Regions from separate parts of the Psychrobacillus sp. FSL K6-2836 genome, predicted to be linked through region 1. Evidence: riboswitches for the same ligand, from Rfam matches in the RefSeq annotation. Region 1 holds a riboswitch; each other region holds the start of a gene.
What was found. Region 1 has a riboswitch for cyclic di-GMP ahead of MKY37_RS06175 (DUF5305 family protein). Riboswitches for the same ligand answer to the same signal wherever they lie in the genome.

Region 1 (5,539 bases):
ATCTTCTATACTATCTGTGGGATTTCCCGCTCCTCCTACTGCTTTACCATTTATATAAATTTTGCTGGAATTACGAATAGAATTTACTTTTAACCCATAGGTTCCTTCCTCTGGCACATCTATAATCAGGCGATATGTACCTATTCCATGTGGACCTCCATCTTCTAAACGACCATCCCACTCTCCCGGTACTGTTATTTGCTCTCGTATTTCATGATACATAGTAAATACATCATAATCAGGATTTGGAACGATTAATTCATCCGGATAAATTTCCCACTTCCCATTAAGCTCAATCACAGGATTTTCTTCTTCATCCCAATCTTGTAAAGATAGAATCCCATTTTGCATAGGGCTAGAATTAGAATCTAGCAAATAGAATGACTTAACTATACTTGCTATTGTTAAGAGAAAAATACTTATAGATAGCAGTATAAAGATTTTTCTTTTCAACGCGGAACACCTCCTTTACCAAAATAATCCTCTTTTTAATGTACACTGAAAGCAATAATATTTACAATCCTATTTTACAGATCGCTCCTGTGTGATCTGTAAAAACGATTTTTTAGTTACTTAGATGTTATTAAACAAAAAGAAAGAGCCATCTGTAACTAACCAGATGACTCTGTTAAGAGTTTATAACGTATTTGACGAGACCTTTTGCGTTAGCGTATAAAGCCGCTTGGGTTCTATCTGCAAGTCCTAGCTTGGCAAATACTTGACTGACGTGCTTTTTCACCGTGAATTCGGTTATATAGAGGGTTTTAGAAATTTCCTTGTTGGAATGTCCTTTGCCGAGCTCAACAAGGATTTCCCTTTCCTTTGGTGTGAGCTGTTCAAAATGACCACTCTCATCTAACTGGTTTTTCTCTTTCATCATTAAATCTAAAACGGTTGGATCGTAGTATTTACGACCTTTCCTAATCATTTGCAGTGCATGCATGAGTTCTTCTGGCAGTGCTTCCTTCAGCAAATAACCAGCAACTCCTATTTCTTTTGCTTTTTTAAAGTCTTCCTCGTTGGTGGAGGATGTAAGTATGACAAATTTGCTCTTAATACCTAAGCGAATTGCTTCTGTTATTAGTTCGATCCCTGATTCCTCTCCTAGACGAAGATCTACTATTGCTATATCTGGTTTTACTGCATTTAATAGTTCGATAGCTTCTCTCCTATTAGTAGCTTCTCCAAGTACTTTCAAAGATCCGCTTAAGGAAAATAGTGAATTCAACCCTCTCCGAATTAATGGATGATCGTCAATTATAACAACTGTCATTATCCAAACACCTCTTGTTTTTTGTGTGATTTTATATGTGGAATATCAATCTGTATGGTAGTTCCCATTTTATAAGGTGTCCCTATTTCAAATGTACCACCTAAGGAATGTACAATATTTTGCATATTAGATAATCCAATTCCTTGTTCTTTCATAGACCTAGTCTTCGTCTGAATACCTATTCCATTATCCTTAATGACTAGGTAGGTTCTCTCTTCCTCCAAAGCTAGCGTTACTTCGATAAGTGTACACCTACCGTGTCGAACCGCATTTCCACATGCTTCACAAATGATTCGATATAGCCCATTCTTTGTATTTGCTGAAATAGATGATTCATTGCCTGTAATATCGTAAGCAATGCGTATGTCATTTAACTTTGCGTATTCCACCAAATAATTTTCGATAAGGACAAGAAATGGTTCCTCTCCTTTTTTTACTGTACTTAATCGATAAATAGAGGCTCGCAGCTCTTTCATCGTCGTATTAGCTGTCTGTGACAAAAATTCAAATTCCTGCTCTAATTCGTTAGTTGTAATATTCCGACTCTTAACTCGTAAACTATGCAATGAATAGACAATTCCAAATAATCGCTGTGATACGCTATCATGCATTTCATTGGCAATTCGGTTCTGCTCTTCGCTAATCGTCAGCTGATCCATCATATGATCCATATGAATTCTCTCTAGCATCATTTCACTAAGCTCCACGAGAAATTCGAATGTGCGGTGGAGTAAGAATGTGTTTTGTATTTCTGTATTAGAAGTAACTTTTACACCTATTACTCCTATATATTTGGTTGTCCTAATAACCTTCATCCAATACTGTTCGTTATGGTACGTATGGGTAAAAGCATCCTTTTGTTTTCGTAGATGATCCCAATCTTTTGTTAAATCCATTTCTAGATTTCTATTGGTTGTTTCATTTGATATATAGCTTTTTTGAAAGGCATGATCCGTTATCCAAAAGAAGGCGGTATGCTTTTGCAAGCATTTCATCAATGTCATCGTCATGGCGTCTGTTAGCTTTTTTGGACTTTTATGGGACGAAAAATTTTCTAACATATGGTAAAGGGACATGATATGCTCTAATGTCTCCTGGTATTTTTCATTCGTATTCGCTAGTTTCCCATTTACTTGAAGTAGTTCCTTCGTTAGTCCCGAAAATAAACTAGCAAGTAATGTGATCAATATACAAACGAGATAAAAATAGGATTGGTCTTCTAAAACGACGATTATGCTATCATTCCGATTAGCGATAAATGTAGCAGTCGCAAGATAAAACGTTAATGTCATCCAACTAAATCTAGGGGTTAAAAGGATAGCAGCTACAAGAACGGGATTCAATGCATACCAGATAAATGGGCTTGAAATGCCACCAGTTGGGATGAGCAGCAATGTCACACCAAGCGTCTCTATTAAAACAATCATTTTCACTATATTCGTATGCTCCAAATATCGCCGCTGTAAATCTGTTAAAATCCATGCAGCTACGCCTAATGCCGCAACAACACCGGCTTTAAAAACAAGCGAAGGCTGATGTCCAACTAAATAGAAAAACGAAGTCAATATTAGGGAAATATAGCGGTAAAGTAATAATAAGTTCAAATTACTCGATGGATTCTTTTTTAAAAATGTATAAACCAGATTAGCTATTCGCATATGCACTACTATTGGCTGGTTCAATTGTAGTATTCCGTACTAGCTCTCTACTCGCAGTCTCATAATTATATATACAATCGCCATCTACTATAAAAAATACCGGACGTCCCTCTTCACGATTCTTGTTTAAAAATATCGGAAGCTCCTTATCATCAGCCAATTGAAGAATCGATCTAAACGAATTCAACCTAATAACCGCTCTCGGTGCACCTTTGATGTCCTGCGTCACTGTAATAATTCGTTTTCCATATTTTTTATTGATAGTGTCCACCTCCGATTTAAATGGTTTTACTCTATTGTTTATAGTGCAGTGTAGTGGGAAGTACCTCTACTAATGAAGTCGTTTTGTTGATAGTTCCACTCTATCTATTACGATATTATTTCTCGTTTTTTTGGTGATTATGATATTTTTTCTTCATTATACTTATTCGGATTACTGCATCTTTCTCTTCTGTTATTGCCTTAACGCTGTATCCCTTTCTAGTTGGACAGTTGAGGATGAGCCTGACACAGCAACTAGCGTTTTGATGATAAATCTTTTTTTCAACCTGTCACCTCCATCTCATAATAAAGACCCAATTAAATCGAGCTCACGCTCAAGTTTAATCAGGTCGGTTGCACCAATTACTCCATACTTCTTAGGTGCCCAAATACAAGAAGTATTTCACAGTATCCTTGTTAAAATATGCTATTTCTTATGCCATTATAACCAAGTTTCATCAAAAAAATACGTCATTTCATGCGGTTATGAAGGTTCTATTTTTGTCTAATAACAATATGTCGTGTCTCATCCTGTTTACCACTTCACATTATATGTTTGAAAATCCATTCTATGTATCGTAAAGCTGTCGTTTAGTATTATTATTTAATTTGAGTTCCGGTTTGACCGGTACTTGCTCTCGCTTGTTGGATACTTGCTCTCCATGGGGGACGGTACTTGGGGTTTGATGGTGTTTACTTGCGGTTCTACTTGGGTTACTTGCGCTCGAGGGGGATTTACTTGCGAAACGGGGATTTATTCCATTTTTAAAGATCTAGGGAATAGGATTTCTATGTAATTAGCAATTTGACCGGTACTTGCTCTCGCTTGTTGGATACTTGCTCTCGATGGGACGGTACTTGCGGTTTGGTCGGGTTTACTTGTGGTTCTACTTGGGTTACTTGCGCTCATAGGGATTTACTTGCGGAACGGGAATTTATTCCATTGTTAAAGATCTAGGGAAAAGGATTTCGATATAATTTGCAGTTTGACCGGTACTTGCTCTCGCTTGTTGGATACTTGCTCTCCATGGGTTGGTACTTGCGGTTTGATGGTGTTTACTTGCGGTTCTACTTGGGTTACTTGCGCTCGAGGGGGATTTACTTGCGGAACGAGAATTTATTACATTTTGTAATTAGCAATTTAACCGGTACTTGCTCTCCATGGGACGGTACTTGCGGTTTGGCGGTGTTTACTTGCGGTTCTACTTGGGTTACTTGCGCTCGATAGGGATTTACTTGCGGAACGGGAATTTATTGCATTTTTAAAGATCTAGGGAAAAGGATTTCGATATAATTAGCAATTTGACCGGTAACTTGCTCTCGATTGTTGGATACTTGCTCTCGATGTGGTTGTATTTGCGGTTTGGTGGTGTTTACTTGCGGTTCTACTTGGGTTACTTGCGCTCGAGGGGGATTTACTTGCGGAACGGGAATTTATTCCATTTTTAAAGATCTGGGAAAAAGGATTTCGATATAATTAGCAATTAGACCGGTACTTGCTCTCGGTTGTTGGATACTTGCTCTCGATGGGCTTGTACTTGCGGTTTGGCGGTGTTTACTTGCGGTTCTTCTTGGGTTACTTGCGCTCGATAGGGATTTACTTGCGGTATGGGAATTTAAACCATTTTTAATGATCTGGGAAAAAGGATTTCGATATAATTAGCAATTTGGCCGTTATTTGCGCTCGCTTGTTGGATACTTGCTCTCCATGGGTTGGTACTTGCGGTTTGGTGGTGTTTACTTGCGGAACGGGAATTTATTCCATTTTTATTATTAAAAGTTTAACTCTCCTCCCGTCCAATCGGACAGAAGGAGAGTTTTTTAGTTCATTATTTTAAGCCACCCATAAAGTTTGTGAAGATTTTTGCAGCTTGAGCACGAGTTGTTGGATTTGATGGGTTAAATTTACCGTCAGATCCATCTACTACTTGTAGCTCATATAGCATAGAGATTGCATTGATCGTTTCTTCGTCATAGGCAGCGATATCTGAGAATGGTGCTATTTTAGTAGCCGTGTACTTTTTGCCTGTTTTGAATGCATATGCGCGTTCAATCATTAATGCAAGCTGTGCACGCGTTACTTTTTCAGAAGGCTTAAATTTACCATTATCTCCTTTGATAATGCCGTATTTATAGCCTGCAGCAATTTCTGATTTTGTTTCAGCTGCATAATTAGTGATATCTTCAAACGGTGCTACTTCTTGTGTTTCTAATTTTAATGCACGAACGATTAATGAAGCCGCTTGAGCACGTGTTAGAGATTGCTCTGGTCTGAATGAGCCATCTGGGTATCCTTTCATATAGCCAAATTGTGCAGCTTTTTGGATATAATCTGCTGCCCAATGTT
Region 2 (5,539 bases), 930 kb from region 1:
CAGTTATACTTAGTTATTTTTGAATTTAGGACTACCTCTGAAAAGTCATATAAATAGCGTTTGTTTCATGTTATTTCACCTATCACTATCATTTAAAGGAACTTTAGATGGGGGGGATTTAGAGAAATGATTCTGCAAAATCATGTGTACCCCATATTCCCACAATAATTTAATGAAAAAGTATTATTTAATTATTCTTAAAAAACATCGTTCAGTCGTGAGTTGACTTAATCGGTATGTATTTTAAAAAAGCTCAAAATCAGTTCAATAAATTAAACAAGACTAACTTTAGAACAACAAGAAAAAAAGGACTAATTCCTATTCGGAAATTAGTCCTTTAATCGTTATGCTAACTCCAACTCTTACTGCTTTCCAGTATGTGGAGTGTATTTGGCAACGCACTTCTTCAAATTAATTATTTTTTTCGTTATCAGTTTTTTCTGTTATATCCTTATTATAATTATACTGAGAAGGATCAACTTTAGTAAATCCAGACGGTGTATAGAATCTCAGCAGGTCACCATTTACCACTTTATCAGATAATTGTAATTTGTTATCTACTTCTTTCTTATACTCTTTAGCTTTTTCTAATTTATTTTCATCATCTAGTGGCAAACCAGTTGTTGCATCATAGAATTTCTCATTAATTGAGTAGATAGTAGGACTAACATAATCACCATTTCTAAAGGTTACTACATCATTATGCTCTACTGAGAGTAAGTCAGTACCAAATTGAACATAATTTTGTGAATCAATTCCTAGTAAATGTAATAAGGTTGGAAGAAGGTCTATTTGCCCTCCATAAGTATGATTGACTCCACCTTGCATTCCAGGAACGTGAATAATTAACGGTACACTTTGTAAATTTGTACTTTCGAAAGGTGTAATTTCTTTTCCAATGATTTGTTCCATAGCTTTATTATGATTTTCTGAAATACCGTAATGGTCACCATAAAAAACAAGCATACTGTTATCATATAAGCCTGACTTTTGTAATTCATCAATGAACTGTTCAATTGCTTCATCTGCATAACGAGCAGTTTGGAAATAATCATCTACACTTGCATCACCAGTATCAGCTTTACCAATTGTTGTTAAGTCTTGATTCATTTTATATGGATAATGGTTCCCAACCGTAATAAATTTCGAATAGAAAGGTTGAGGTAAAGTTTTTAAAAGATCTAATGATTGTTCAAAGAACGGTTTATCCAACAAGCCATATTCAGCCATATCTTCCTCAGATGTAGTGTCATAATAATTGGCATCAAAGAAATGGTCATAGCCGAATGATTTATAGATCTCGTTACGATTCCAAAAAGTTCCGTTATTACCATGGAATACAGCTGATGTATAACCATCCTCTTTTAAGATGGCGGGAGCTGCTTGATACGCATTCTGACCTTTTGTAATATATGCAGATCCTTGCGGTAAACCAAATAAAGAATTTTCAAGCATAAACTCAGCATCCGAAGTTTTACCTTGAGCTGTTTGATGGAAGAAGTTATCAAAGTATAGTGTGTTTGGATCTTTAGTTAATGAATTTAAAAATGGTGTTACTTCTTCACCGTTTAATTCATAGTTAATCAAAAAGTTTTGAAATGACTCCAAATGAATATAGATGACGTTCATTTCTTTTGCTGCACCAAAATATTCTGGGTTAGATTCTGCATAGTTAGATTTTGTATAGTTAATAACTTCTGTCATATCATCGCTATCAGCTAAAACCCTTTGGGAAGACGCCTTAATAGTTTCTTTAGCGTCATAAATAGTATAGTTATACATACCTAAATATTTAACAATATAGTTTCTATCAAAACCACGAGTTAATAACTGCGGACGATCAATGTTAGCTAGTCCTAAATTTAAAGCAGAGATTGCTATTACAAAAACAATTCCTACAATTGCTTGTCTGTATCCAATTCTACTATTATCTTTTTGGGTTTTTTTAGATAAACATAAGTAAATTAATAAAAATACATCAACAAAGAACAAAATATCGTAGGGTTTTAACAAAGAAATAACACTACCGCCTAAGTCTCCAAAGTTCTGTGTTTGAGTAATCGTTGGTAATGTAATAAAGTCACTAAAAAATCTATAATAAACTACATTTGCATATAAAAGAATGGACATAAGAGTGTAGATTACCACAAGTAAAGTATATTTTCCCCGTCCTTTGAAAATGAAAGGAGCTCCAAGAAATAACAAAGCAGAGCCAAGTGGATTTAACAATAAAAGGAATTGTTGAAGGAATCCTTCTACTCCTAAGTTAAATTGAGTTACTTGTGTGATATATGTTTTAATCCATAACATGAAAGCGGCTAATAAATATAGACTAGAAAACTTGCTTAAAAAAGCAGCTTTTTTATTATTTAAACTTTGCATTTTATCACCTTCCTATATAAATCTATTATTTAAGCTTAAGAATATTCTGGAAAAAATAATTTTAATATAATTTCATGAAGCTAATATACACTACATCTTTTGAAGTCATCTGTCAAGTGAAAATCTTCATACACCCCTCTATACCACAGCTATAGTTTAATATTTATCCTTGTTGTAATAGGTTCTATTGGTATATTTCAGTAAAAATTAAAGGGACGTTTTTTTGTGCCCCTACATATTGACTTCTTATGGGTTGATGAATTACTTTGAGGCAAAGGATACGGAAAGCAATTTTTATATAGTATAGAGGAATTTGCATGAGAGAATAGATGCAACTTCATTCTACTAAGTACACTTAGCTTTCAAACCCCCAATTTCTATCAAAAATATGGTTATATAGTAGTTGGTGTACAAAAAATCCTTTCAAAGGAAGACTTCCCATAAGTTAACCAAACTTATGGGAAGCTTTTTTTATTTCTTTCGTATTTGGGAAATATACATTCTTGATAGTTATCTAATCATCTAAATGCCAGAGTCTGTTTATCATTCCCGCAAGCGTAATTTTTTATAAAGAAATTATAAGTGATAGTTCAGACGGAATATTGGGAATTTTCAACGCATAAGGACGTTAGACTTGTTTTATGTTTGTGATATTTATAAATAAAAAATACTAGTGTCGACAAAAAATGATAAGTTCTTTATACTGTTATAGTGATGTGCGATTGTGAGTATAGTACTATTAAATGTTTAAAATTGAAAAAGGCAAACTTATCGAAAGATAAGGACGCAAAGCTACGAGTCTAAAATCCTCATGGATAATGATAGTCGGGTTGCCAAGAGTAATAAGCAACCATTCTTTGGCTACCCGTTATTAACTGGGGTAGCTTTTATTTATTAGACTCCCGAAAAAATAGGAAAAAGGAGATTAGAGATGATAGTAGTAGATAAAAGGAAATATAAAATGGCAATAAATGAGGTCACAAAGGAAGTTCAGGTACAGATTCATGGATTAATGAGAGCGGAAGATGCAGATGGTTACTTGATAGATTTACAGGATACGATCAATAAAGTATCAAGACAAGAGTATACGTTTGTTATCGATGGGACTCACCAAACACCCGTCCCATCAAAAGTTGTACCGCAGTTAGAACAAACGATGCAATTTTATTCTAGTTTAGGTTTTAAGGATATCCTTGTAGTAAAACCTTCATCTAAAATTGCTCAAGTGCAAATTAGGAATGCACTTGAAAGAATTGAGTTCACAGGTACATTTATCGATAAAGTACCTCATTCTATGTAATGTTAGGTTCATTAGAAAGGAAATTTTTATTTTATAATTTGAAGGGAAGATCAATAAGTGCAAACAACACAAGAATTGTATACATATGAAATTATAACGAAGGGACAAACTGCTTTAATTCAGAAAGCAGCTGAGTGTTTAGCTCGTTCATTTATTGGAGTGGATATTTCAGGAAAATGGGTTCAGGAACCGATGGTAGGTCAATTAAATTTAGGTTATGAAGATTTCTATAAATTTACCAAGGATTATTTAGACTCTACAATAGAGCTGGGGTATTGTGTAGTCGCTGAGGATATTCATAATAATGTTGTTGGTGTGCTTGCTGGCGATACAAATGCACCAGAGATTATCGGGGAAGATATATTTGAAGGTTCTTTTTATGATATGAATGTAATTCTGCGTGTTTTGGAAGATGTGGATAAACGTTTCATGGAAGATTATAAGAAGCGAAACGGAAAAGAAATCGAAGATGGAGAGTTATTACACCTATTCATGTTAGGAGTGATAGCTGAACATGACCGTCATGAAATTATTCAGCAATTAGGAAATAGATTGATGACAAAGGCATCGACACAAGGGGTGAAGGCTGTTCTAGGTGAAGCGACAAACCCTAAGTCGATACGTGTTATGGAAAAATATCACAACATGAAAAAATATAAAGATTCAGAAGGAAATTATATTGTTCATAAATATCAGGATAATAGTAAGTTGAACGGTATTCCTGTAAATGTAGCGGATGGAACATATATTCTTTTAAAGGAGCTTTAAAATATTCATCATTAAGTCTAAATTAACAATAAATAGGAGTTAGGGGATTTATTTATCATGGAAGCTATTATGCTAGGTATAATTGTTATCTTATTGGGGGTCTCGGTATATTTTGCTTACCGGTATTTTTCGCTAAAACATCACCCTCATATTAATAAAGAAATAATAATTGGAATGAAAGAAATTTCAGCAGGTAATATCACAAGCGCAGTTGATGAAAGAAGTTCTGATCATGCTGTTTTTAATCAACTAATTGAGTTTTTCAGCCGTGTAAGGGAAAAGTTTATTTCATTTTCAAAAAATGTACATGAAAAAGGAGAAAATCTCGCTGAAATCGGTGAGTATGCTTCTGAGAAAGCAGATATTGTTAGAGCGGCAATTGATGAAGTAGGTAGAGGATTACAGAAACAATTAGTAGCTACAGAAGAAAGCGCCGAATCTATGGAAGAAATGGCACAGGCTATTGAAGATCTATCAGTAAGATCAAATCAAATTTCAGAACAATCGATCACTACCTTAGAATTGACGAAAGAAGGAAACGAGAAGCTAAAGGATTCCTTAGAAAAAATGGAGCAGTTTAATCAAACGGTAAATACAACATTTGATGCTATAAATAAACTTGGAGAAAAATCTCATGAAATCGGCACTATTGTAAAAGTGATTACAGGGATTTCAGAACAAATTAATTTATTGGCGTTGAATGCGGCAATAGAAGCTGCCCGTGCGGGGGAACATGGTAAGGGATTTGCGGTTGTTGCTGATGAGGTTCGAAAATTGGCCGAACAATCACGCCAGTCTTCCTCTGAAGTATCAAATATTGTAAAGAATATACAAGAAGAAACTGAAATAGTTGTCAAGTCGATGCAACGGGGAACAGAAGAATTTAAAGATACAAACACGACCATTGTAGAGGTTGGAACCATGTTCGAAAATATTTTAACTACGACAAAGATCATTACTGAAAATAATGAAAATTCTTCTGCTAGTACAGAAGAATTATCTTCTGCTTCTCACCAGATAATGACAACAATTGTTGAGATAGCTTCTATCTCTCGAGAGTCTGTTGAAATGTTTGAGGAACTAATAGAA
Region 3 (5,539 bases), 2.6 Mb from region 1:
TGCAGTCGAGCTACTTCTTTCTCTATGATAGCAAGATGACCCTCTAGCACCATTTCATTTCCATCTACTTGAATATATTGAAATCCAGTGCGTGTCTCGTATCCTGAAAAGGACTCAAATGGTCGAATACCCATTGTTCGCACATAAACTGGTTTATGATCATTAAACATACTTAACTGCATAACATCTAATTCTAAGTGAATTAGTAGAACATGGGCGGATTCTTCTATCTTGTTCATTTCTGCAAATAAACGATATAAACTTAAAAAAGGAACATCAATAATAACCGGTCTTAGCTTTGCTTTTGTTAAAATCCTCTCAATCATATTGACATCTTTTTCAGGAACAGCAAGGGCAATCACTTCATCTTTCCCCATTGCTCGATTATCGCCTACAATTTCTATAATAGGATCGGAAAAAGGTAGATGAAAAGATTCTCCTAGTTCCAAATATAAATGACCTTTCCATTCACTTGGAGGAACGGATTGGGGAATTGTAGTGGAACGCAAAAGCAAATCATGTTGAGAAAAAGAGAAAAAAGTAGGTAAACCTTGAAGTTTATGCTTTTTGATAATAGACGTCAATTGCTGAATAAGTCGTTCTTCATGTACTATCTGACCTGACTGAAAAGTCCCCTCTTCAATAACTTGTTGTATAAACTTAATATATTCATTCTTCCTCCCACCAACTAAAATACGTATGTATCTTTGGGTAAACGTAATAAAAACAGCAGGTTGTGATTTCCAATATGTAAACATTCATGTCCCTGCCTTTCTTATAAAGTGAAACTTCAATCAGTGGGGGTTTTCTTCATCCCCCACTGATTGTTAGTTGAACCATTTGGGCGTTTACGGGCAGTTGTCTCCCACTTATGCTTTGTTGCTTTGGCCAAGCCTTGAAGTGGGAGTATTACTGCCCGTTAATGCGGGATAAAAACTATAAATATAAGTATAATAGCCCCGTGCACGAATGCATAGGGCTATTTATAAAGTTTATTGTTAGAATGTTATGAAATAGTAGATGCTGAACCCGCTGTTCCCGTTTTGCCTACAGCTTCTCTACCTACATTATTTAAAGTTTCTTCAGAAATTGTCGTAAAATAAGTTTTCGCACCAGTACCTGAGCCTTTTAATGTAATTTTATATACTTTAGCTGTACTATCATAAGTCACCACAGATGTGGTACCATCATAAGCGACATTACTTTGGGGATCTTTTGGAACAGAATCTAGAAACCCTGCATTCACTAATTCGGTAACAGTAACATTTGTAGGAGTGGTTCCTTTTAATCTTTCACTAACTTTTACAGGAGTAGTTCCAACAGTAGCATTTGAAGCCTCAGCTAGTTTAGCAGCGTTAATTATTAATAATGCATTTGCAACATGGGCATCTTTCTTCGAATTCTCAATAATTCCTGAGATTGACGGAATCGCAATCGCTGCAATAATCCCTAAAATAACTACAACTGCTAATAATTCAATTAGCGTTAAACCTTTTTCATTCTTAATCGTTTTCAACCATTTTTTCATTTTTTTCTCCCCTTACTACAAATTATTTGCATGGGTGGGTGCACTACTTGCTCCTAATCGTCTAAGTGCCCAAATATTCGACAATTATTCTTCGCTTCCAATACATCTATTATTAATAATATCGGTTAAAACTACTAAAATATCAAGTGTTTTCACATAGTTCTTTTAACCCTATTTCATTGAACTTCTGAAAAGATTGAAAACATAGGAATCATTATAGCTGCCACGATTCCTCCAATTACTACAGCCAAAAACAAAATCATCGCCGGTTCTATAAGTGACTTCAATCTTTCAGCAGAAGTATCGACTTCTTGCTCATAAAAATCCGCTACCTTTGCAAGCATAAAATCGAGCGTCCCAGATTTTTCGCCAAGAACAATCATTTGTGATACAAATGAAGGAATTGCCCAATGTCCCACCATAGGAGTTGCTAAAGAGTTACCTTCTTGAACACTTTTACTAGCGTTTTCAATAATTTCTTCAATAACCGCATTTCCCACAACTTTGCGTACGACTAATAACGATTGAGTCACCGGAACGCTAGCGGCATATAAACTACTTAAAGTTCTTGTCATTCGAGCAAGAGTTGACTTTTGAACAACAGGACCGAAAATTGGTAATCTAAGTATTATACTGTGAGCTAAGTATCGATATGGATCACGCTTTATTAGAACACTTACTGCGATACTTATTCCAACTATTAATAATAGAGCTACCCACCACCAAGTTTGAAAAATAGCACTTAAATCCAATAGAAATTTCGTTATGAATGGCAATTCTGCTCCAAAAGAAGTAAACATGCTCGCAAATCTTGGAACGATAAAACCTATCATGAAAATAACAACACCTATGGCAACGATACCAAGCACTGCTGGATACATCATTGCAGACTGTACTTTTTGTTTCGTTTCATTTTGTTTTTCATAATATACTGCTAACTGATCTAAAATCTCGTCAAATTGTCCTCCAGCCTCTCCAGCCTTCAACATATTCGTAAATAACACAGGGAACACTTTAGGATGCTGCTCTGCCGCTACCGAAAAAGGATGACCTTCTTTGAGATCTTCCTCAATATCTGCTAAAACTTGCTTCAAATTTTTATGAGAAGTTTGATCCTTTAAAATCGCAGTCGCATCTAATATGGATATACCCGCTTTAATGAGAGTCGAAAACTGGCGTATAAAAATAACTAAATCCTTGAAAGGAACTTTTCCACTACCTAAATTTAATTCTTGATACAAAAAACCTGTTTTCTTCATAATCTCACGAGCGGCTATACCTTTTTTACGAAGTTTTAATTTTGCATCATCAGCTGTTGGAGCACGCATGATACCTCTGACTATTTCTCCTTTTTTATCTCTACCACTGTATTGAAAGTAAGCCATTAAATCATCTTCTCCGCAAAATAAGGTTCTAGCTGTTCCGAAGTAACTAACTTCCCTTTAGCTAGTCGTTCTAATTCACTTTCCATTGTTTGCATCCCCATTGATTTGCTTGACTGTATAACAGAATGAATTTGATGGATTTTTTCATTTCTAATTAAGTTTTTTACTGCTGGAACATTTAATAATATTTCAAATGCAGCTACTCTACCTTTCCCGCTAATGGATTGGAAAAGTCGCTGTGAAATCACCGCCTGAAGCACGGAAGCCAATTGAATTCTTACTTGCGGTTGCTGACTCGGCGGAAATACATCGATGATACGATCGATCGTCATGGATGCACTCGTTGTATGTAATGTAGCAAGTACTAGATGGCCAGTTTCTGCTGCAGTAATTGCCGTAGAAATAGTTTCTAAATCTCTCATTTCACCAACTAGTATTACGTCAGGATCTTGTCGTAGCGAAGCTCTCAATCCAGATGCAAAAGTTTTCGTGTCAAATCCCACTTCTCGTTGATTGATAATACAGGTGCCATGAGAATGTAAATATTCGATTGGATCTTCTAATGTAATAATATGTTTTTTGACAGTTTGATTCATTTCTTGAATCATCGATGCAAGTGTGGTAGATTTCCCTGAACCAGTCGGACCTGTAACTAATACTAGTCCTTGAGGTTTCTTTGCAATATCATGTAAGATAGTTGGCAAATTTAACTCCTCGAAAGTCGGAATTTCTGTTGGTATTACACGGAAGGCAAGACTAACACAATTTCGTTGATAGTACGCATTTACACGAAATCTAGAAACTCCAGGCAAACTATAAGAGAAATCGAGATCCCCCTTTTCTATAAATGTGTCCCATAGATTTGGAACTATTGCTACTTTGGCCATTTCTTCCGTGTCTATTGGTTTTAATATATCTTGTCCAAACCTTTTTAATTCCCCATGTAATCGCATCATTGGGGGCATACCAACTGTTAAATGTAAATCAGAGGTTCCAAGTTCAAAAGATGCTTGTAACAACTGATGTAACTTTTCTTTCATAATTGCGCTCTTCCTTTCCTATTCGGCTTTTGCGACACGTAGCACTTCTTCTACCGTTGTGTATCCCGCTTTCACCTTCAATAGTCCATCATCAATTAAAGGAATCATCCCATTTTTCATAGCAGCTCGTTTCACTTCCGTCATACTACGATTGTTATAAAGCAACTCACGAATTTCATTGTCTACAACGAAAATTTCATGAATCGATAATCGACCTTTAAACCCAGTTTCATTGCAGACTTTGCAACCTCTTCCTCTATACAGTTTATCGACTTTTATAAAACGATTATCAAATAACTGTTGCTCAATCTTAGAAGGTATATATTCTTCCTTACAGGAATCACAGATTTTACGTACTAATCTTTGTGAAACAGCTCCATTTAATGCTGAAATAACGAGATAAGGCTCAATATTCATGTCTAGAAGTCTTGGAATAGTACTGATTGCATCATTCGTGTGTAAAGTACTTAACACGAGATGGCCTGTTAGCGCTGCACGAATAGTAATTTCAGCAGTTTCCTCATCTCTTATTTCCCCTACCATAACAATGTTTGGATCTTGACGTAATATTGCACGTAAACCACTTGCGAAAGTCAATTGGATATGAGGATTTACTTGAACCTGATTTACCCCCTCCATTTGGTACTCTACCGGATCTTCAATTGTAATAATATTAACGGATTCTTGATTTATATGTTGAAGAGCGGAGTAAAGCGTCGTCGTTTTCCCCGATCCAGTCGGACCTGTAAGTAATACAAGACCAGTTGGTTTTTCTATCAACTCTATAAACGTTTGTACATACCTTTTATTGAAACCTAGTTGATAAATTGGCTTCACAGCATTAGCTAAATCTAATAATCGTATAACCATTTTTTCTCCATAAACTGTAGGTAATATGGAAATACGCATATCAATTGTTTGTTGTCCTTGCGTTAAACGAACCCGCCCATCTTGCGGCAAACGAGATTCGGTAATATTTAGATTTGCCATGATTTTTATACGTGCAACCAGAGATGGATATTGACTCATCTGTAGTACTCGATCCGTCGCAAGCAAACCATCCACTCGATATCTTACTAATACTTTATCTTCATGTGCATCAATATGTATATCACTAGCTTGAATCTGAATCCCACGTGATAATATTTGATTTACTAGACGAATTGCAGGGGCTTCATCCTCATTTGCCCCTTCTTGCGACAAATTTTCTGTTAAAGCAATAGATGCTGCTGCTTTAGTTAGTTTTTCAATCGTTTCTATAATATCTTTCCGTGAAGAAATAACAGGCTGTACCGTAAAACCCGTCATCAATTCAATATCGTCAATTACAACATAGTCAAGTGGATCTGCCATTGCTACCTTTATCGTTTGTTCGTCTTTTTCAATAGGCAAGGCATAATTTTGTCTTGAATAATCTGATCCTACCAACTGGATAAGTTTCGTATCTATCGGAAATAAATTTAGTGCGACATGAGCAATACCAAGTTGAAATTCCAACACTTCAATAAGTTGGCGATCAGTCAAATAGCCACGTTCGACAAGTGCATCACCTAACCTCTGTCCAGGCGCCTTTTTTTGTAACGTCA

Region 2: linked by a shared signal. The riboswitch ahead of MKY37_RS01985 (hypothetical protein) and the one ahead of MKY37_RS06175 (DUF5305 family protein) in region 1 are both predicted to bind cyclic di-GMP.
Region 3: linked by a shared signal. The riboswitch ahead of MKY37_RS18770 (prepilin-type N-terminal cleavage/methylation domain-containing protein) and the one ahead of MKY37_RS06175 (DUF5305 family protein) in region 1 are both predicted to bind cyclic di-GMP.

The regions. Positions count from the first base shown of each region.
Region 1 is NZ_JBBOOM010000001.1:1,319,473-1,325,011, forward strand. Features, by position in the region: gene MKY37_RS06160 (ATP-binding protein) at 1-453, opposite strand, end outside; gene MKY37_RS06165 (response regulator transcription factor) at 629-1,273, opposite strand; gene MKY37_RS06170 (sensor histidine kinase) at 1,273-2,877, opposite strand; gene MKY37_RS06175 (DUF5305 family protein) at 2,918-3,202, opposite strand; cyclic di-GMP riboswitch class II at 3,532-3,615, opposite strand; gene MKY37_RS06180 (S8 family serine peptidase) at 5,022-5,539, opposite strand, start outside.
Region 2 is NZ_JBBOOM010000001.1:386,222-391,760, reverse strand. Features, by position in the region: gene MKY37_RS01990 (LTA synthase family protein) at 412-2,382, opposite strand; cyclic di-GMP riboswitch class I at 3,134-3,220, shown strand; gene MKY37_RS01985 (hypothetical protein) at 3,314-3,682, shown strand; gene MKY37_RS01980 (hypothetical protein) at 3,740-4,450, shown strand; gene MKY37_RS01975 (methyl-accepting chemotaxis protein) at 4,508-5,539, shown strand, end outside.
Region 3 is NZ_JBBOOM010000001.1:3,878,911-3,884,449, reverse strand. Features, by position in the region: gene pilM (type IV pilus biogenesis protein PilM) at 1-758, opposite strand, end outside; gene MKY37_RS18770 (prepilin-type N-terminal cleavage/methylation domain-containing protein) at 1,007-1,528, opposite strand; cyclic di-GMP riboswitch class II at 1,553-1,636, opposite strand; gene MKY37_RS18765 (type II secretion system F family protein) at 1,705-2,913, opposite strand; gene MKY37_RS18760 (type IV pilus twitching motility protein PilT) at 2,913-3,953, opposite strand; gene MKY37_RS18755 (GspE/PulE family protein) at 3,972-5,539, opposite strand, start outside.